DNA from 4 places in the Streptomyces sp. P5F9 genome. Region 2 is predicted to be linked to each of the others. Evidence: riboswitches for the same ligand, from Rfam matches in the RefSeq annotation. Region 2 holds a riboswitch; each other region holds the start of a gene.
The links. A riboswitch is a leader RNA that binds a small molecule or an ion and turns the genes downstream of it on or off. The one in region 2 is predicted to bind cyclic di-AMP.
Positions count from the first base shown of each region.

Region 1 (5,038 bases), on a different contig from region 2:
CCGCCCTGGCCGCCGTACTGCAAGGTCCCCACGGCCCGTTCACCGTCGTGGCCGTCCATCTCTCGTTCGTGCCGGGGTGGAACATCGGGCAACTGCGCACCGTGCGCCGCTGGATCGCCGATCTGCCCCAACCCCAGGTGCTGATGGGCGACTTCAACCTCTTCGGGGCCCTTCCCCGGCTCACCCTGAACGCGACCGCGCCGCGTGGCTGGCGGAGTTCGGCGCGGCGGGCGACCTTTCCTTCGCACCGGCCGCTCGTGCAGCTCGACCACATCCTGGCGACGGGGCTCGGCGCGGCCGCCGTAAGGACAGCGCACGCACCGAGGACGGCGATCTCGGATCACCGGCCGCTGGTGGTGGAGCTGGCGCTCTGAGTCAGTTCCAGAGGGGGTAGGTCACGGTGTGCTGGAACTTGTCCGGCCGCGCGCCGGGGTACGTCAGGGTGATCTCGGTGTACTGCCGCGCCTGCGGATGCCGCTTCCAGATCTGCGGGGTGTCGAGCCGGACGGCGACCGGGAACGAGTGGAACGTGCCCACCGCGCAATAGGGCTTGCAGTCGTTAACCCAGTTGACGCCCGTGGCCGTCGCGGAGTTGTCGTTCCAGGACGTCCAACGCATCGACGTGAGGCGGCTGTTGCCGTCGCCGCAGGCGAGCATGAAGTCGGTGGGGCGCACCTGGGGATGCCACAGGCAGTCGACGAGCACGGGGTCCTGGAGCTGTCGGTGGGCGGTCACCGGGACCGTGGTCGGGGCTGCCGACGAGGTGCCGACGGCCGGCCCGAGCAGGGCCGCGGCACAGAGCGTGACGATTCCGACCATGGTGTGTTTGTACATGTCCGCTCCCGGCCGCCTCTTCGTCCTCGTCGCCCCGCACCAGCGGTGGGCCCGCCTGCCGGGGCGCGGTCGTCGTGTCTCTGTCGACGCTACGACCGTGTCCCAGGATGCACCACTCGTACGGGTCTATGACGCGGTTGGCCGGGAGTGTCGCGGGGTGTGCGGTCAGGGCCGGGAAATGCCCGGCCCCGATCGGATCAGGCGGGCCGTACGGCGCCCCGGATGGCGGCGGCACCGGCGTAGAAGATCGACTCCTCGCGGATCGGCGTACCCGGGCTCGGCGCGTGGATCATCAGGCCGTTGCCGGTGTAGAGGCCGACGTGGTCGATGCTGTCGTAGAAGAAGATCAGGTCGCCGGGGCGGATGTCGGTGAGTGGGACGAGGGCGCCGGCGCCCGACTGTTCCTGGGCGGTGCGCGGGAGGAGGACGCCCGCTGCCTTCCAGGCGGCCTGGGTGAGGCTGGAGCAGTCGTACGCGTCCGGTCCCGCCGCGCCCCACAGGCAGGGCCTGCCGATCTGTGCGCGGGCGAAGGCGAGCGCGGTGCTGGTCTTGCTGAGCGTGGTGGGGTCCTGCGCTGCGGCGGGTGCCGGGCTGACGGTCGGCGGGGGGAGGGTGATCTCCGGGGCCATCGTCGGCGCCGTGGGCAGGGTGAACTCGGGAGCGACGGCCGGGGCCGCGGCGAAGGAGACCTCGGCGGCGGGCGGGGTCGGCTGCCACTCCTGCTGCGGCGGGCGCCAGTCCGGCTCCGGCGGGGTGTACCCGGTGGGCTGCTGGGGCACCATCGGAATCTGCCCGGTGGACCAGGCGGGTTGCTCCGTTGCCACAGGGAACTGCTCGGCGGACCAGGTCGGCTGCTCGGTCACCAGGGGGACTTGCCCGGTGGACCAGGCCGGCTGGTCGGCCACGACGGGCATCTGCCCGGTGGACCAGGTCGGCTGCTCGGTCACCATGGGGACCTGCCCGGTCGACCAAGCCTGCTGGGGCACGACGGGCATCTGCCCCGTGGACCAGGTCTGTTGCTCGGCCACGACGGGCATCTGCCCGGTCGACCACATCTGCTGTTCGGGGACCATGGGCATCGACCCGGTCGACCAAGTCGTCTCCGGAGCGGACAAGCTCGCCACCGGAGGCGGCCAGGTAGCACTCGCCGGGGCCGGTTCGGTGCGCGGTGCGGCGATGTACGGGAGCAGCTCCAGGTCGGCGGTGAGCGGGTCGAAGGCCGGCTCCGGGGCGGCCGCGACGGCGAATTGCGGTGCCTCCACGGCGGGCATGGGCGGCAGGTCGAGGACGGTCGCCTGGGGCAGCTGACCCATCTGGGCCATCTGGGGTGCCTGCGGCGCGGCGGCCGGCAGGGCGGCGACCGGCGCGGGCATCAACTCCGCGACGGGCGCCGCAAGTTGAGGGGCAGCGGGCTCCGGTGCGCCGGTCCCCGCGGTCAGTTCGGCCACGGCGCGGCCGGGCTGTGCTTCGAGCGCCCGGGCGCCGCCCTCGGGCTCGGGGCGTCGTTCGGGACGCTCGGCCCGGGCCGCCATCGGACGGGCGGGAGTCCTGCCTGGCGGGAGGACCGCCGGTACGGTCGGGCCGAGTTGGGCACGAGCCCGGTCGAACCACTGCTTGGTGACGGCGTCGAGAGCGGGGTCCGAAGGACGCGACGCGCTGGGGCGGGGCTCGACACGCTTGCGCGGACCCCCGGACATCTTGCGCGTGGCGTTGTAGTTTCCGGTGGCAGTCTCGGCCCTGTCGTAAAGGGAGTTGATCCGCCGCTGCACTTCGTCACGGCTGGGTCGGTCGTCCACGGTGGGGCCACTGCCTCCGGTGCGCGTACTTCGTTCTGCCGGCATGGCAGACGTGCTCCTTCCGAATCGCGCCTACCGGGTTAGCTGTCGGGTTCGGGCGGTCGATCACGGAAGGATTGCCCTACGACCCTTGCCCGGACGAGCAGTTGGGCCGATTCACCCCAAGTCGGTTGGGTCCCCGGTTCCGGCTGTCGCGAGCGACACACCGGATTCGGCGCAAACCGTGCGGCCCGGCGCTGATCGCCGGAGTAGGTCGTACGGTCTGAGCGTCAACTTAGCCAACGTGTGTGCCTCGTGTGAAGGTTGAAGCGCGATATGTCCGATACGTTTTTGTGACCTTTACCTCTCCCAAACGTGTCCTGGGCTCATGAGCCCGCCGGGCCGGGTGATCCATATGAGGTCGATATGAATTTCTGGGACGGTTGAACGCACTGGCATCCGGCTCCGTATTGGAACGGGGGATTTCCATGCCGGGACGATCCGGGCCGACCGATACGTGTAGGAGCAACTTCCTTGGCACGCAACACGCGCAGACGCCCCACGGGCGCACGACGCGCGACGATGGCAGCAGTCGCCCTGATGCTGGGCGGCGGAGGACTGGTGGCGGCGAACGTCTACGCGTCGGCGTCCGAAGGCGGTTGGGGCGGTGACTCGTCCCAGCAAGGGTCTCCCGATGCGGCGTCGAGCGGTGCGACGATCGACTGCCCGGACATCGGTACCCAGTTGACGACCGTCCCGGACGAGGCGAAGACGGAGGTAGACGCCCAACTCGCGCTTCTGGACCAGCAGATAACCGAGGCCTACCAGAAACTGAAGGACTCGACGGAGTCCATACGCCAGGACGCCTCCTTCGCCGACAACGCGATCATGAATCCGTTGAAGGAGAAGCGGGCCGCGACCATCGGGCGGATCGACGACGCCATCGCCCGTGTCGGGGACCGCCCCGAGGGCCTCGACGCACTCGCCGGCTGCACGCTGATCGCCCCCACGAACGGCGACGAGAACGGCAGCGGGGGCGATCAGAGCGGTAGCGCCGACCCGACCGGCCAGGACCAGCAGCAGGGCGACGGCCAGGGCCAGCAGGGCAACCAGCCGTCCACCAACGGGCCCGTCGCCTCGGACTACGCGGACATCACCTCCGTACAGCCCAACGTGAACACCCCGCAGGATCAGGCCGACGCCTCCAGTGGAACGTTCGTCACCGCGTGCGGCGTGAACGAGAACGGCCTGTTCAACTCCGACAACGTGATCGTCGCGCCCGGAGTCACCAACGGCGCCCACCACTTCCACGATTACATCGGCAACCAGTCCAACAACGCGTTCGCCAGCGACGACGACCTGGCGAAGGCGAACACGAGCTGTGAGAACCCGGGCGACAAGTCCACGTACTACTGGCCCGTGTTGCGCCTGCAGAACGGCAAGCAGGAGCAGGACGCCGACAAGCCCGGCGGCGGCACCGAGGGCAACTCCGGTGAGATCGTCACCGCGAAGGCTGCCACGCTGACGTTCGTGGGCAACCCGAAGAGCAAGGTCGTCGCGATGCCGCGCCTCCTGCGCATCATCACCGGCGACGCCAAGGCCTTCGTGAACGGCCCGGCCAACGCCAACGCCTCCTGGAGCTGCACCGGGTTCGAGGACCGGCAGCTCAAGGACAAGTACCCGCTGTGCCCCGCGGGCAGTGACGTGGTGCGCACCTTCAAGTTCCAGAGCTGCTGGGACGGCCGCAACATCGACAGCGCCAACCACCGCACCCACGTGGCCTTCGAGGCCGCCGACGGCTCCTGCCCGGCGGGCTTCGAGGCCATTCCGCAGCTGGTGCAGCGGATCGTCTACGACGTGGACGCGCCGAGCCTCCAGGACGGCGGCAAGACGACCCCGCTGTTCGCGGTGGACTCCTTCCCGGAGCAGCAGCACAAGCCGGTCACGGACCACGGCGACTTCATCAACGTCTTCGACGAGGGCCTGATGAAGGACATGGTCAACTGCATCAACAACGGCGAGAAGTGCGGCGCCGGGACGGGCAACGACCCCGGGGGCTCGGGCGACGGCTCTGGCTCCGGTGACGGCTCAGGTTCGGGTGGCGGCTCCGGGTCCGGTGGGGGTTCCGGTGAGCCGCAGGAGTCCCCGTCGGCCACCGACACTGCTACGGCGGCGCCCACGGCCACGGCGTCCGACGAGCCCGCCGGGAACGGCGGCAACGAGGGGAACGGCGGCAACGGCGGGAACACCGGCAACGGCGGCCAGGCCACCGCGGATCCCGCGACGAGCGCCCCGGACACCGAGACCAACGCCCCCGAGCCCACCGACACCCAGACGACCGACCCCGGTGACCTGACGACCGCCGTCTCGGTCCCCAAGGCCGACACGAAGACCGAGGGGTCCAAGTCGTCCGAGACGCAGGGGAGTTC
Region 1 covers NZ_JBXVPZ010000002.1:48,162-53,199, reverse strand. The annotation lists gene AC31A1_RS00730 (endonuclease/exonuclease/phosphatase family protein) at 1-374, shown strand, start outside; gene AC31A1_RS00725 (hypothetical protein) at 376-834, opposite strand; gene AC31A1_RS00720 (C40 family peptidase) at 1,032-2,675, opposite strand; cyclic di-AMP (ydaO/yuaA leader) riboswitch at 2,684-2,857, opposite strand; gene AC31A1_RS00715 (DUF1996 domain-containing protein) at 3,192-5,038, shown strand, end outside.
Region 1: another riboswitch for cyclic di-AMP. It lies ahead of AC31A1_RS00720 (C40 family peptidase); the one in region 2 lies ahead of AC31A1_RS31860 (M23 family metallopeptidase).

Region 2 (5,038 bases):
GTCCGTAGCCGTAGGACTACTCGCCTCGTGCGGATCGACGGACACCGGTACGCGAACCATGGCAAGGGCGCTGCCCGCGAGCGCCGCGTTCACGCACCCCGGGGTGCTCGTCAGCAAGGGCCAGCTGGACGCTGTACGCAAGAACGTCGCCGCCGGCAAGCAGCCCTGGCTGAAGGCGTACTTCGGGATGCGGGACAGCAAGTACGGGTCGTACAAGTACACGGCGAAGCCGTACGCGGACGTCGACTGCCCCTGGAACGGCAAGGCCGCGCACGGCTGTGTCGAGGAGCGCGAGGACGCGATCGCGGCGTACACGCAGGCGTTGCTGTTCAGCATCACCGGGAAGCAGCATCACGCGCTGAAGGCGCGGGAGATCATGGACGACTGGTCGGCGAAGATGAGGGAGCACACCTCCGACGACGCCGGGCTGCAGACCGCGTGGGCCGGTTCGACCTGGGCGCGGGCTGCGGAGATCGTGCGGTACGCGCCCGGCGCCGGCTGGCCGGCGGACCGGGTCAAGCGGTTCGGGACGATGCTGCGTACCGCCTACGAACCGGAAGTCACCAAGAACCTGCCGGACTACAACGGCAACTGGGACCTCGCGATGACGGACGCGGCGATCGGTATCGCCGTGTTCCTCGACGACCACAAGGCGTTCGACGCCGCCGTCAAACGTTTCCGCGACCGCGTGCCCGCCTACTTCTACCTCGCCAAGGACGGCAAGGTGCCGCTCACCCCGGTGGGCTCGAAGGTCACCACCCCGCAGAAGCTGACGACGTACTGGTTCAAGCAGACGACCTTCAAGGACGGCGTCGCCCAGGAGACGTGCCGCAACTTCAAGCACGTCGGGTATTCGCTGGCGGCCACCGCGCACATCGCCGAGACCGCCTGGCACCAGGGCGTCGACCTCTACGACGGGGTCAAGGACCGGCTCAGGGCGGCACTCGAATTCCACGCCCGCTACCAGCTCGGCGAGCCCGCGCCCGCCTGGTTGTGCGGCGGCAAGGTCGACCGGAACATGGGGCCCGACCTGGAGGTCGCCGTCAACCACCTGGAGGGCCGGCTCGGAGTGAAGGTGCCCGCCGCGCACAAGCTCGCCGAGTCCACCCGCCCGGCCGGCAGCGACGACCTCTTCGTCTCCTGGGAGACCCTCACGCACGCCGGGAACACCGCCGACTGAAACCTGTGTGACATCGGACCCCGCGGATGGCGTATAGTTGTAATCACAACGGCGCGGGGTGGAGCAGCTCGGTAGCTCGCTGGGCTCATAACCCAGAGGTCGCAGGTTCAAATCCTGTCCCCGCTACTAAGGCCAAGGGCCGGAATCCAGAAATGGATTCCGGCCCTTGGTGTTTCTCCCCCCTTCCCCCCTCTCCCGATGTCCTCGATCGGCTCACACCGCTCGCCGCCCTCCCTCCGTCACGAAAAACTGGACGCGTGGAGGAGGGTCCGTATGTGCGAGCCGGCGGGCGCCTGCCCGGCGATCCCGTGCCCGACCCCGGCCTCGGCCCCGTCGAAGGACGGCGGATCTCGTACACCCGCACCACCGTCCGCCGCCTGCCCGCGCTGCTGCTGATCGTCGGGGCGTTCTACGACTACCTCACCCCGCAGGCCTTCACCGCGGCCCCGCTCTTCACCGCCGCCCCGCTGGTCGCCGCCCCGCTCTACTCCCGGCGCGGTACGGTCCTCACCGGTCTGGCGGCCGTCGCCGTCGTGCTCGCGGTCCACGTCAGGCTGGGCATCGTCCTCGACATCGACGCGGTCACCGAGGTGGTCACCGTGGCGACGGTCGCCGTGCTGGCCGTCCTCATCAACCTCCTGGTCCGCCGCAGCAGCGAACAGCTGGCCTCCGCACGCGAGATCGCCGAGGCCGCTCAACGGGCCGTACTGCCCGAACCGGCCGAGCGGATCGGCGGGTTCGAGATCGCGGCACGGTACGAGGCGGCGCAGGAGGGCGCGTTCATCGGCGGCGACCTGTACGCGGTGCAGGACACCCCGCACGGCGTGCGGCTGGTCGTCGGTGACGTGCGCGGCAAGGGCATGGGCGCGGTCGCCGCCGTCGCCGTGGTCATCGGGGCGTTCCGGGAGGCCGCCGAGCAGGAGGTCACCCTGGAGGCGGTCGCGCAGCGGCTGGAGCGGGCGCTGGCGCGCGAGGGCACCCGGCGCGACGGTCTCGACGCGTTCGAGGGGTTCACCACGGCCGTCCTCGCCGAACTCCCGCACGGCGACGGCGTCGTACGGATCGTCGACCGGGGCCATCCGCCGCCGCTGCTCCTGCACGAGGACGGCACCGTACGCACGTTGCAGGTCCAGGAGCCCGCACTGCCCCTGGGAATGGGCGAGTTGGGGGTCTGGCCCGACCGTGCCGAGGAGTTCGCGTTCCCCGGCGGGGCCACCCTCCTCGTCCACACCGACGGGCTGTCCGAGGCGCGCGACTCCCACGGCGTCTTCTACGACCCCGGTGCTCGGCTGGCCGGCCGGACCTTCCGCAGTCCCGAGGCGTTGCTCGGCATCCTCGCCAAGGAGGTGCGTCGGTACTCCGGGGGCTGGATGACGGACGACATGGCGATGATCGCCGTACGGCATCCATGACCGTCATCACGGCGGGTGACCGGGCGGGAGCCCTCCGCATAACAACTGACATGCCGTCAATACCTGTGGGAATTCTGAGACTCGGCCAACTCGCCCGTTTTTCGCCGGTGGTGGGCCGTTCGTCCAGCAAGGAAAGGTTAATGATCAAGCCGAACAGCTTGGAAACGGGCGCCCGTGTCTATTAACGTTCGATAACGCAGCGCGGTCGTCCCAGCCGTCACAAGAGATGGCTCCGTGCGCACGTGCCGAATCCCGCAAGGGAACCGGGGAACCACCACCTTGGGGTGAATCGCTCGTCGACCGCCGTGGCAACACGGCAGGTATACGCGCGTAGGAGACCTTCCTGCTCCGAACCCGTCAGCTAACCCGGTAGGCGAGAAGGAAGGAAAGGAGCACGCCCACGTGGCGTCAAACCAGGCTGCCCCAGAAGCCCCTGTCGTCTACGGCGGTTACCGCCCCGACGAGGGCCCCTGGGAGGAGTGGAATCCCAGCGCGGAGTCCGTTGCTCCCAACCGCGGCAAGCACCGTGTCGCCAAGCAGCGTGGTGGCGGAGGATTCGCCCGCAGCTCCACCGTCCTGGGCGTCGGTGTCATAGCCGCCGTCAGCGCGGGCGGCATGGCCAGCGCCAACACCGGCAAGCCGCCGGTCTCCATCTCCCTGCCCGACCTGCCCTCCGTGGGCCACCTGCTGGACGACTCGTCCAGCAGCACCCCCAAGGGTTCCGCCACGCCGCTCAGCAGTGTCGGGGTCAGCACGACCGAGACCGCCAAGGGCGCCTCGGACGCGGGTGAGCTGCTGCGCAACCGGATCATGGCGCAGGCCGAGTCGCAGCAGGTACAGGTCGACGGCAAGTCGAAGGCCGCCGTCGAGGCCGCCGTCGCCAAGCAGGTCGACGCCGCCGCCGCCAAGGCCGAGAAGGACGCCGCGAAGAAGGCCGCCGACGCGAAGAAGGCCGCGGAGGCCGCCGCGGCGAAGAAGGCCGAGGCCGCGAAGCTCGCCGCGCTGGCCAAGCAGTACACGCTGCCGGTCGGCTCGTACACGATCACCGGCACCTTCGGCCAGGCCGGCTCGATGTGGTCCTCCGGGTATCACACGGGTCTCGACTTCGCCGCGCCCACCGGCACGCTGATCAAGGCCATCCACAGCGGCACGGTCACCGAGGCGGGCTGGGCCGGGTCCTACGGGTACCGCACGATCCTCACCCTCGACGACGGCACCGAGCTGTGGTTCTGCCACCAGTCCTCGATCAACGTCAGCGTCGGGCAGAAGGTCTCCACCGGCGAGGTCATCGGCCGCGTCGGCGCGACCGGCAACGTGACCGGGCCGCACCTCCACCTGGAGGTGCACATCAACGGCGCCGCCACCGCGAGCGACCCGGCGCCCTGGCTGCGCAGCAAGGGCCTCAACCCCTGATCTCTCCCTGATCGTCTGGAATATCCGGTTCCGGCCCGGCGGTTGAGGTGAAGCATGACTTCTCTTCGCAAGCTGGGCCGGTCCGACCTGGAGATCTTCCCGCTGAACCTCGGCGGCAACGTGTTCGGCTGGACCGCCGACGAGGCGGCCTCCTTCGCCGTGCTCGACGCCTACACGGCCGCGGGCGGCAACTTCGTCGACACCGCCGACTCGTACTCGGCGTTCGCGCCGGGCAATCACGGCGGCGAGTCCGAGACCGTCATCGGCAAGTGGCTCAAGGCCCGCGGCAACCGTGCCGACGTCGTGATCGCCACCAAGGTCAGCCAGCACCCCGACTACCCCGGCCTGTCCGCCGCCAACATCAAGGCCGCCGCCGACGCCTCGCTGCGTCGCCTGGGCACCGACTACATCGACCTGTACTACCCGCACTTCGACAAGGAGGACGTGCCGGTCGAGGAGATCGTCGGCACGCTCGACGAACTGGTCAAGGCGGGCAAGGTGCGGCACATCGCCGCCTCCAACATCTCGCCCGAGCGCCTCCAGGCGTCCCTGGACTTCTCCGACCGCGAGGGCCTGGCGCGCTATGTCGCCATCCAGCCCCACTACAACCTCGTCTCCCGCGACACCTACGAGGGCGAGCTGCGGGACGTCGCCGAACGCGGAGGACTGTCGGCCCTCCCGTACTTCTCGCTGGCCGCCGGCTTCCTCACCGGCAAGTACCGCCCCGGTACGACGGTCGACAGCCCGAGGGCCGGGCGCGCGGCGGAGTACCTCAAGTCGGAGCGCGGCCAGAACGTCCTCACCGCCCTGGACGAGGTCGCCCAGGCCCACGACGCCCCGGTCGCCACGGTGGCCCTCGCCTGGCTCGCCGCCCAGCCCACGGTCGCGGCCCCGATCGCGTCGGCCCGGACGGTCGAGCAGCTCCCCGCACTGCTCGGCGTGGCGGAACTGGAGCTGACGGACGCGGAGATCGCCCGCCTCACGCAGGCATCGGCGTAGGTGTCCTTGGAGCTATGACCGGTACGGGTTGTAC
Region 2 covers NZ_JBXVPZ010000252.1:8,072-13,109, reverse strand. The annotation lists gene AC31A1_RS31875 (alginate lyase family protein) at 1-1,180, shown strand, start outside; tRNA gene AC31A1_RS31870 (tRNA-Met) at 1,233-1,306, shown strand; gene AC31A1_RS31865 (PP2C family protein-serine/threonine phosphatase) at 1,456-2,592, shown strand; cyclic di-AMP (ydaO/yuaA leader) riboswitch at 2,826-2,983, shown strand; gene AC31A1_RS31860 (M23 family metallopeptidase) at 2,995-4,005, shown strand; gene AC31A1_RS31855 (aldo/keto reductase) at 4,060-5,004, shown strand; gene AC31A1_RS31850 (PrsW family intramembrane metalloprotease) at 5,017-5,038, opposite strand, start outside.

Region 3 (5,038 bases), on a different contig from region 2:
AGGTGGAGCCGGTCGCCGTCCCAGGCCCGCCGGTCCTGGACCGTCTTCAGGGACCACAGGTCGAGCACCGGGCAGCCGTAGCGGTCGGCGATGGCCCGCACATGTCCGTTGTAGGTGGCGATCTTGCCGCGCAGATGCTTCAGCACGGGCACGCCGCGGGTGTCGAAGCCGGTCGTCACCATGACGGTGCCGACGGCGGCGGTGAGATCGGCGACCGCGCGTTCGAAGCGCTCGGCGACCTCGTCGGGGTCGGTGCCCGGACGGATGATGTCGTTGCCGCCCGCGGCCAGGGAGACCAGGTCGGGCCCGATCTCCTTGGCCCGGGTGAGCTGGTCCTCCACGATCTGGTCGAGCAGCTTCCCGCGCACGGCCAGGTTGGTGTACTCGAAGTCGCCCTCGGGCCGCCGATCCGCGAGCAGTACCGCGAACCGGTCGGCCCAGCCGACCATCGCCCCATCGGGCCCTGGGTCGCCGACGCCCTCGGTGAAGCTGTCCCCCACCGCCACGTACGACCCGATCACTGATCTGTTGTCACTCTTCGAATCGTTAGCCACGGCAACCATAATTCACCCTCGCATGTGACCTACGCGATCGTATTTAGGGGTTGACGGACGGTGAGATAAGCCACTTGTAAAGGGTTGTCCAAAGTCGGAATAAGCCTCTGATCAGGGGCGTTGACCCCGAAACTGCTATGCCTGAAGGCCGGACCCAAGGATCTGGGTCCGGCCTTCGGTTGCGTGGGGCAGGCGTCGGGGCCCGATGTCAGCCGACAGTGACGCCGTGCGAGCGGAGGTAGGCGACCGGGTCCACGTCCGAGCCGTAGTACGGCGTGGTCCGGATCTCGAAGTGCAGGTGCGGGCCGGTCACGTTGCCGGTCGCGCCGGAGAGGCCTATCTGCTGCCCCTCGGTCACGGTCTGGCCGGCCGAGACGGACAGCTGCGACATGTGGGCGTACTGCGAGTACTCGCCGTCCGCGTGCCGGATGACGACCTCGTTGCCGTAGGCGCCGTCGTAGGCCGCCGACACGACCGTGCCCGCGGCGACCGCCTTCACGGTGGTGCCGGTCGGGACGACGAAGTCGACGCCGGTGTGGTAGCCGCTGGACCACATGCTGCCCGCGACGTGGTAGCCGGTGCCGATGGTGCCGCCGGTCACCGGGAGGGTGTAGCCGGTGGAGGTGCCGACACTCGTGCTGTCGTCGCTCCGCGCGGCCGAACTGCTCTTCGACGAGGAAGAGGAGGACGCCGACGAGGACGAAGAAGACGAGGTACCGGACGACTTGGACGAAGTACCGGTGTCCGTCCCGCCCGTCGAGGCCTTCTCACCGAGGGAGAGCTTCAGGCCCGGGTGGATCAGGGACGGGTCGCCGCCGATGGCCCCGCGGTTGTCCTGGTAGAGCTTCTTCCATCCGCCGGTGACGTCCTGCTCCTCGGCGATCTTCGCGAGCCAGTCGCCGGCCTTCACCGAATACGTCTTGACGCCCGAGGCCTTCGAGACGGTCTTCGCGGTCGCCTTCTCGGAAACCGTCTTCTCGGCCGCCGGAACGGACTGAACTGCCTTTTCCGGAGCGGAAGTCGAAGTGGCGGCATGGGCGCCGGTGGCCCCCATGAGCGGAAGGGCGAGTGCCGCGCCGCCGGTTCCGGCTACGGCCATCGAGCGGGTGAGTCGCTGGGACTTCGGGCGGCGGTGCTTACCCTTCGCGGGCATGACGAATTCCTCTCCGGCGCCTGCGAGGTGAGCTGTCGGGTGCGGGCTGGAGATGCCCGGCCGCGCGCTGGTCGCGGCTAAACCCCAAGCCCGTTCCGGAGACCGGAACAGGCGTCTTACCTGTGGGTCCCCCGCTCCTGCCGCATACGGGTGGGTGTGTGCGGAGTCCGGTCGGCGGCAGGATTGGGCGTCCGTCCGGATTGGTGGCGAACGTAAGCGAGGAAGACGCAAAGGGACAAGCAGGAGGTTCCACGGATTTGCGTTCCTTGTGTTTCCCTGTGGGAATTCACAGTCACCCTCCGTGAATTCCCACAGGACTCAACCCCTCAATTCCCCTGTAAAAGCACGTCAATTACGTGAACATGACGAACGACGCACGGTCACGAATATGACGCTGCTCACGTACACAGCTCTCAGGTTCCTTTATTCCAGAGCGAGTTGGAACGAAGGCTGCAATTGGGACAGAGGGATCAGATGCGACGGAGGCGGATAACCGTCGCATCGAGGTCACCGCACAGCCCGGTGCGCAGCCCGTGGTACAACAAGACGGCACCCCGGTGGACTTCGCCCGTTTCGAGGCATTCGTACGACGCTGTCGGGTCGAGCCCGCGCAGCCGGAGCGCCGGTGCGGGCTCGCCGTAGTGCTGCGCCTGGAGCAGGGCGAGGACGACGGTCTCGTCGCCGCGCACGTACTGCACGGCGCTCAGTCCGCCGCTCGGCGCGCGCAGCCGGTGGAGGTCGCCGTGCTGCACGAGCGGCCGGATCTCCTTGTAGAGGTCCACCCACCGGCGGGCCTCGGCGAGTTCCTCCTCGGTCCACTCCGAGAGGTCGCCGCCCACGCCGAGGACTCCGGCCATGGCGCTCACGAACCGGAAACGCAGGCTGCTGACCCGGTCGTTGAGCTGGGTGTTCGGGCTGTCGGTGACCCAGGCGGCCATCACGCGCGCGGGGTGGATCTGGCTGAAGCCGTGCTGGATGGCGAGCCGGTCGAGCGGGTCGGTGTTGTCCGAGGTCCACACCTGGTCCGTGCGGCTCATGATGCCGAGGTCGATCCGGCCGCCGCCGCCCGAGCAGGACTCGAAGGCCACGCCCGGGTGGGCTGCCCGCAGCCGGTCGAACAGGGCGTACAGCGCGCGCACATGGTCGACCCAGAGGCGCTGCGGGTAGGCGTCACCGGGCCACCCGGCATCCGTGAAGCAGCGGTTGAAGTCCCACTTCACGTAGTCGATCGGGGCACTGGAGAGCAGCCCGTCGAGCTGCTCCCAGAGGTACTCCTGGACGTCCTCGCGGGCGAGGTTCAGTACGAGCTGATTGCGGAACTCCGTCCGCTTTCGCCCCTCTTGGTACTGCACCCAGTCGGGGTGCGCGCGGTACAGATCGCTGTCCGCGTTGACCATCTCGGGCTCGACCCAGATGCCGAACTGCATGCCCAGCGCGTGGACGCGGTCGGCAAGGGGCTTGAGTCCTGCGGGAAAGCGGTCCGGGTTCGGGGTCCAGTCACCGAGCCCGGCACGGTCGCTGACGCGCTTCCCGAACCAGCCGTCGTCGACCACGAACAGCTCGACCCCGAGCGCCGCCGCGCGCTGCGCGAGCGTCTCCTGCTGCTCCTCGGAGATGTCGAACTGGGTGGCCTCCCAGGAGTTGTAGAGCACCGGCCGGTCCTGGTCCGCGTCCGGGATGACGTACGTCCGCTGGTACGTGTGCCAGGTGCGGCTGGCGCCCCCGAAGCCGGCGTCGCTCCACAGGCCGGCGAAGACGGGGGTCGTGAAGGACTCCCCCGCCTCCAGGAGCAGCAGTCCGGAGTCGTCGTACCCGGCGCCCCCGGTGATCTGCACGCGCGCGTCGGGGAGTTGGGCCACGGCGATCCGCCAGGACCCCGACCAGCCGAGGGCGCAGCCGTAGACCTCGCCGCGCTCCTCGGTCGCGTCCGTGTCGAGGGCGACCCAGGGCAGGTGCTGGTGCCCGGTGTGGCCGCGCCGGCTGCCGATGACCTTCTCACCGTAGGTGAGGCCGGAGCGCACCAGCCGCGACTCGGCGGCCCACCGCCCGTGCAGCTGCGACAGCTGCCACCCCTCCCGCTCGGGCAGCGTCCACACGGCGGAGTCGGCGCGCAGCAGCTCCAGCGTCTCGGCCCCGTCGTTGCCGAGGCTCGTCCAGCGTTCCACGACGTCGCCGCGCATCCGGTAGTGCAGCGTGATCGCGAGACCGGTGTCCCGGAAGCGGAGCCGCAGCTCGTCGCCCTCGGTGTCGTACCGCTCGAAGGTCCATTCCGTGCCGCGGCGCTCGGGCGTGCGCACGGACAGGGCGGGGCGGGCGAAGCGGGGGCCGCCCTCGACGGGGTACTCCTCCCGGCCGTCGAGCGGGGACTCGAAGGAGGCGCCGACGGGCAGCGGACGGGCGGCGAGCTCCTCGGCGTCGGCAAGTGCGATCGCGGGGCCCCAGTGCAGGTGGAGCAGCTCGTCGTCCTCGGTGAGATGGACGGCGTAACTGCTCGTAGGGCCCGACAGCACCCACGTACGGCCGTTCTCGGCGATCTCCAGCATCAGGTTCCTCACAGATTCGAACAAGTCCGCTCAAGCACCAACATCATCAACGGCGGGAGGCCTGTGAGGCAACGCCTGTGGACAACTCATTGCCTGTCGGACCCATGTCGTATCGTCGAGAACGTGCCCGCCGGTGAGCCGCGTCGTCGGGCCGAGTGGGAGGAGTCCTCGTGACGCAGCAGATTCCGTCGACCGAGCCGGAGTTGTCCGGGGTGCGCAATTTCCGGGACGTGGGCGGACTTCCTACAGTGGACGGACGACGGGTGCGGCACGGGGTGCTGTTCCGCAGCGGCCACCTCGCGCACGCGACCGAGGAGGACGCCGCGTTCCTCGACTCGCTGGGCCTCCACACGATCTTCGACTTCCGCAACGCGTCGGACCAGAAGCTGGAGGGTCCCGACGTCGGGCTGCCCGGTGTGCGCAATGTGAACCTGCCGCTGAGCGACCCGGCGGACGGCTCCGAGTTCTGGAAGATGGTCCGCGACGGCGAGATGGACCAGCTGCGCGAAATCCTCGGCGGCGACAAGGGCGCGAACCGGATGATCGCCTCGTACCGGACGATCATCAAGGAGCGCACCGCCGAGCACTCCCAGGTGCTGCGCTCGCTCGCGGAGGACAGTGTCCCCGCGCTGATGCACTGCGCGGCGGGCAAGGACCGCGCCGGCCTGTCGATAGCCGTGACGCTGCTCGCCGTGGGCGTGGAGCGCGAGGCGATCGTGACCGACTACCTGGAGTCGAACGCGAAGCACCGCCGCTACAAGGTGCGCCGCAGCGGCCCCTCCGCCTCG
Region 3 covers NZ_JBXVPZ010000041.1:6,538-11,575, forward strand. The annotation lists gene AC31A1_RS10280 (SGNH/GDSL hydrolase family protein) at 1-521, opposite strand, end outside; gene AC31A1_RS10285 (M23 family metallopeptidase) at 763-1,707, opposite strand; cyclic di-AMP (ydaO/yuaA leader) riboswitch at 1,712-1,874, opposite strand; gene AC31A1_RS10290 (alpha-galactosidase) at 2,178-4,250, opposite strand; gene AC31A1_RS10295 (tyrosine-protein phosphatase) at 4,421-5,038, shown strand, end outside.
Region 3: another riboswitch for cyclic di-AMP. It lies ahead of AC31A1_RS10285 (M23 family metallopeptidase); the one in region 2 lies ahead of AC31A1_RS31860 (M23 family metallopeptidase).

Region 4 (5,038 bases), on a different contig from region 2:
CCCCGTGACGATCGCCAAGGCCGACGGCAACCCCGTCAACGCGGCCTCCATGCTCGCGGTTCTGGGCCTGGGCGCCCAGGGCGGCGAGGAGATCGTCCTCGCGTCGGACGCCGAGGGCGCGGACGCGGCCCTCGACCGACTGGCGAAGCTGGTCGCGGAAGGTCTTGAGGAACTCCCCGAGACCGTCTGAGCACGCCCCCCTTTGCGCCTGAACCGGCGCCGCTCTCGCGGAGGTGGTTGCGCGCCGTGAGGGTTCCTCAATTGATGGTTGCGGTGCTTTTCGCCGCAAAACACTGCACGCAACCTCGAAGGGCTCGTCCGAATTACCGGGCGAGCCCTTCGCAATTCCACTTGTGGGCAGCATAAATAATCCCCCGCGAATTAGCCTCTCTTTGTATACGGCGCCCGTGTTAATGCCGCAGGCCCGACATGTTTACGGGAGGTTGCGAAGTCCTCACACGGTCCGTGCCGTTCGCGCCGCCGGGAAAGCGCAGCCGGTGCGCGGTGCCCGCGCGCTCGGTGTGCAGGGCGGTGATCGCCCGGGCACGCTCGCTGTCGCCACGCGCCACCGCGTCCACGATGGCCCCGTGCTCGGCCCAGGACTCCACGGGGTTGGCCGGGGCGTCCACCGCGTACATCCAGGCGATCTTGTGCCGCAGCTGGGTCAGCATCGAGGTCAGCGCGGGGCTTCCGGAGGCCTGTGCCAGCGTCTCGTGGAACCAGCTGCCCAGGGAGCGCAGATCCTCGCTGTTGCCCCGCCTGGCGCGCTCCTGGCCCAGCCTGACGAGGCCGCGCAGCACCTTGAGGTGGGCCTCGGTGCGCCGCTGGGCGGCCCGCGAGGCGCCGAGCGGCTCCAGCAGCATCCGCATCTCCAGCAGGTCGGCGGCCTCCTGCTCGGTCGGCTCCGCGACGCACGCGCCCGCGTGCCGCCGGGTCACGACGAATCCCTCGGCCTCCAGCGTGCGCAGGGCCTCCCGGACGGGGACGCGCGAGACCCCGTACCGGCGCGCGAGGAGTTCCTCCGTGAGGCGGCTGCCGCGCTCGTAGACACCGGCGACGATGTCGTCCCGGATCGCCGTGCATACCGAGTGCGCCGGAATACGCATGTCCGACCTCCGCCTTAATCCCCGTGAAACGTCGACGATTGACGTGTGTTCCGTGACTCTATTGCAATGAGCGGGAATTTCCGATGGCGGGCCGGAATCCATGGATATTTTTTGGACAGGAGGGCTCCGGAAACGCCGAAAGCCCCGGCCGCGCGGGCCAGGGCTTCGGGAAGTGCGGCGGTGCGCCGTCAGACGTTCACACCGTGCTTGCGGAGGTAGGCGACGGGGTCGACGTCGGAGCCGTACTCGGCGGTCGTGCGGGCCTCGAAGTGGAGGTGCGGGCCGGTGACGTTGCCGGTCGCTCCGGAGAGGCCGATCTGCTGGCCCGGGGTGACCGTCTGGCCGACGGAGACGCCGATGGACGACAGGTGGCCGTACATGGTGTACATGCCGTCAGCCATCTTGATCACCACTTGATTGCCGTACGAGCCGCCCCAGCCGGCCTCGACGACGGTGCCGGAGCCGACCGCGTGCACGGAGGTGCCGGTCGAGGCGTGGAAGTCGATGCCGGTGTGGGCACCGGAGGACCACAGGGAACCGCCGGTCTTGTAGCCGGTGGAGACGTACGAGCCGGTGACCGGCGCGACGAAGGTGTTGAGCTTCTTGCGCTCGGCGGCGCGGGCGGCGCGTACCGCTGCCTCGCGCTCCGCCTTGGCCAGTGCGGCGGCCTTGGCGCGGGCGACCTCCTTGGCCAGCGCTTCGTCCGCGGCCTGCTGCTGGGCGACGGCCTGGGCGTCGATCTTGTCGGCCACGGAGTCACCGATGGCGATGACGGGCGTGAGACCGGTCTGCTCGGCGGCGGGCTCCGCGGCGAACGCCGGGGCGGCGGCCAGGGTGCCTACGACGCCGGAGGTGGCGAGAGCCGCGACACTCGCGGCACGAACGGTGGTGCGGTGGGTCCGGCTCGGGCGACGGTGCTTCCCGGTGGCGCGGGTGAACGCCATGGAGTGGCTGGTCCTTTCCTTCCTTCTCGCCTACCGGGTTAGCTGACGGGTTCGGAGCAGGAAGGTCTCCTACGGACACCCTCGCTGGGCGCGCGGGCGTCCGATTCACCCCAGGGACGTGGGTCCCCGGCTCCCCTGGCTCGCGCCGTACGGGGACTCGGCGATGACTGTCCGGTGCCGCGAGTGCGGCGCGGTGCCTGACGGACAGCCGCACCGACGCTAAGGCGGGCCACTTTCAATCCCCAAACGGATCACGGGTTTTGTTGCACATGCCACAGGGCAGACGGGCAACCTCTCCCCCAATTCGGACATTAGGGGGCCCTGGTGACTCTTCAGTCACCAGGGCCCCCACGCGCGCGTGCCGCTCGTCGGCTCGCTACGGGTCGTCTACTCGGCCGCGACGACGGTCACTTCACCGATGCCGAGAGCCTCCACGGGCGCCTTGATCTGCTCCGCGTCGCCGACCAGGATCGTCACCAGACGGTCCACCGGGAAGGCGTTCACGACCGCCGCGGTGGCCTCCACGGTGCCGGTCGCGGCGAGCTGCTGGTACAGCGTCGCCTGGTAGTCGTCGGGCAGGTGCTGCTCGACCTGGTCGGCCAGCGTGCTGGCGACGGCCGCGGCGGTCTCGTACTTGAGCGGCGCCACCCCGACGAGGTTCTGTACGGCGATGTCCCGCTCGGCGTCGGTGAGTCCGCCCTCGGCGAGCCTGCGGAGCACCGTCCACAGGTCGTCCAGCGCGGGACCGGTGTTCGGGGTGTCCACGGAGCCGCTGATGGCGAGCATCGAGGCGCCCGTGCCGTCGGGTGCCGAACGCAGCACCTGGCCGAACGCCCGCACACCGTAGGTGTAGCCCTTCTCCTCGCGCAGGACGCGGTCCAGGCGGGAGGTGAGGGTGCCGCCGAGGCAGTACGTGCCGAGCACCTGGGCGGGCCACACGCGGTCGTGCCGGTCGGCTCCGACGCGGCCGATGAGCAACTGCGTCTGGACGGCGCCGGGGCGGTGCACGATCACGACCCGCCCGGTGTCGTCGGCGGTCACCGGCGGCACGGGACGCGGCTGCGCGGTGGAGCCCGTCCACGAGCCCAGGGTGTCGGCGAGGAGCGCGTCCAGGTCGATGCCCGTGAGGTCGCCGACGACCACGACAGTGGCCGTCGCCGGGCGGACGTGCCGCTCGTAGAAGGCGCGTACGGCCCCGGAGTCGATCTTCTGGACGGTCTCCTCGGTGCCCTGGCGCGGACGCGACATGCGCGAGGTCGCCGGGAACAGCTCCTTGGAGAGCTCCTTGGCCGCGCGGCGGGACGGGTTGGCCGTCTCGTGCGGGATCTCGTCGAGGCGGTTGCGGACCAGCCGCTCGATCTCACTGTCCGCGAAGGCGGGTGCCCGCAGCGCGTCGGAGAGCAGGCCGAGCCCCTTGGCCAGGCGCGAGGCCGGGACCTCCAGGCTCAGACGCAGCCCCGGGTGGTCGGCGTGCGCGTCGAGGGTGGCGCCGGAGCGCTCCAGCTCGGCGGCGAACTCCTCGGCGGAGTGCTTGTCGGTGCCCTCGGAGAAGGCCCGCGCGGTGATCGTGGCGACACCGTCCAGGCCGGCCGGTTCGGCGTCCAGAGGCGCGTCCAGGAGCACCTCGACGGCGACGACCTGCTGGCCGGGCCGGTGGCAGCGCAGCACGGTCAGGCCGTTGCCGAGCGTCCCGCGCTCCGGGGCCGGGAAGGCCCACGGCCTGGCCTCGCCGGCCTGCGGCTGCGGGTGGAATTCCATCGTGGCGAGCTCGGTCACTTGGCCGCCTCCTCGTTCTCGTCGCCGGCCTCTGCTTCGTCATCCTCGTCCGCGATCGGCTCGTAGACGAGCACCGCGCGGTTGTCGGGGCGCAGGCGGGCCTTGGCGACCTCCTGCACCTCCTCCGCCGTCACGTCGAGGACGCGCTGCACGGCGGTCAGGGCGAGCTGCGGGTCGCCGAACAGGACGGCGTACCGGCACAGTTCGTCGGCGCGGCCCGCGACCGTGCCGAGCCGGTCCAGCCACTCGCGCTCCAACTGGGCCTGGGCGCGCTCCATTTCCTCGGCCGTGGGGCCCTCCTCGGCGAACCGGGCGAGCTCCTCGTCGATGGCGGCCTCGATCACCGGCACCTCGACGTCCCCTGACGTCTTGACGTCCAGCCACCCCAGGGAGGGCGCCCCGGCCAGCCTCAGCAGACCGAAGCCCGCCGCGACGGCCGTACGGTCGCGCCGTACAAGGCGGTTGTAAAGGAGCGAGGACTCGCCGCCGCCCAAGATGGTGAGGGCGAGGTCGGCCGCGTCGGACGCGCGCGTGCCGTCCTCCGGGAGCCGGTAGGCACACATCAGGGCGCGGGCCGGGACCTCCTCGACGACGACCTCGCGCAGCTCCCCGCCCATCGTGTCGGGCAGCACGCCCTCACGAGGCGTCGGCTTGCCGTCGTGCGACGCGATGGAACCGAAGTACTTCTCGATCCAGGCGAGCGTCTGCTCGGGGTCGATGTCGCCGACCACGGACAGGACCGCGTTGTTGGGCGCGTAGTAGGTGCGGAAGAACGCGCGGGCGTCCTCCAGGGTGGCCGCGTCCAGGTCCGCCATGGAGCCGATGGGCGTGTGGTGGTACGGGTGGCCCTCCGGGTAGGCGAGGGCGGTCAGTTTCTCGAACGCGGTCCCGTAGGGCACGTTGTCGTAGCGCTGGCGGCGCTCGTTCTTGACGACGTCCCGCTGGTTCTCCATGGACTCCTCGTCCAGGGCGGCCAGCAAGGAGCCCATGCGGTCGGCCTCCAGCCAGAGCGCGAGCTCCAACTGGTGGGTGGGCATGGTCTCGAAGTAGTTCGTGCGCTCGAAGCTGGTGGTGCCGTTGAGCGAACCGCCCGCGCCCTGCACCAGTTCGAAGTGGCCGTTGCCCTTCACCTGTCCGGAGCCCTGGAACATCAGGTGCTCGAAGAGGTGAGCCAGGCCGGTACGCCCCTTGACCTCGTGGCGGGAACCGACG
Region 4 covers NZ_JBXVPZ010000058.1:16,053-21,090, forward strand. The annotation lists gene AC31A1_RS13000 (HPr family phosphocarrier protein) at 1-190, shown strand, start outside; gene AC31A1_RS13005 (GntR family transcriptional regulator) at 411-1,106, opposite strand; gene AC31A1_RS13010 (M23 family metallopeptidase) at 1,295-2,050, opposite strand; cyclic di-AMP (ydaO/yuaA leader) riboswitch at 2,064-2,223, opposite strand; gene AC31A1_RS13015 (M16 family metallopeptidase) at 2,438-3,826, opposite strand; gene AC31A1_RS13020 (M16 family metallopeptidase) at 3,823-5,038, opposite strand, start outside.
Region 4: another riboswitch for cyclic di-AMP. It lies ahead of AC31A1_RS13010 (M23 family metallopeptidase); the one in region 2 lies ahead of AC31A1_RS31860 (M23 family metallopeptidase).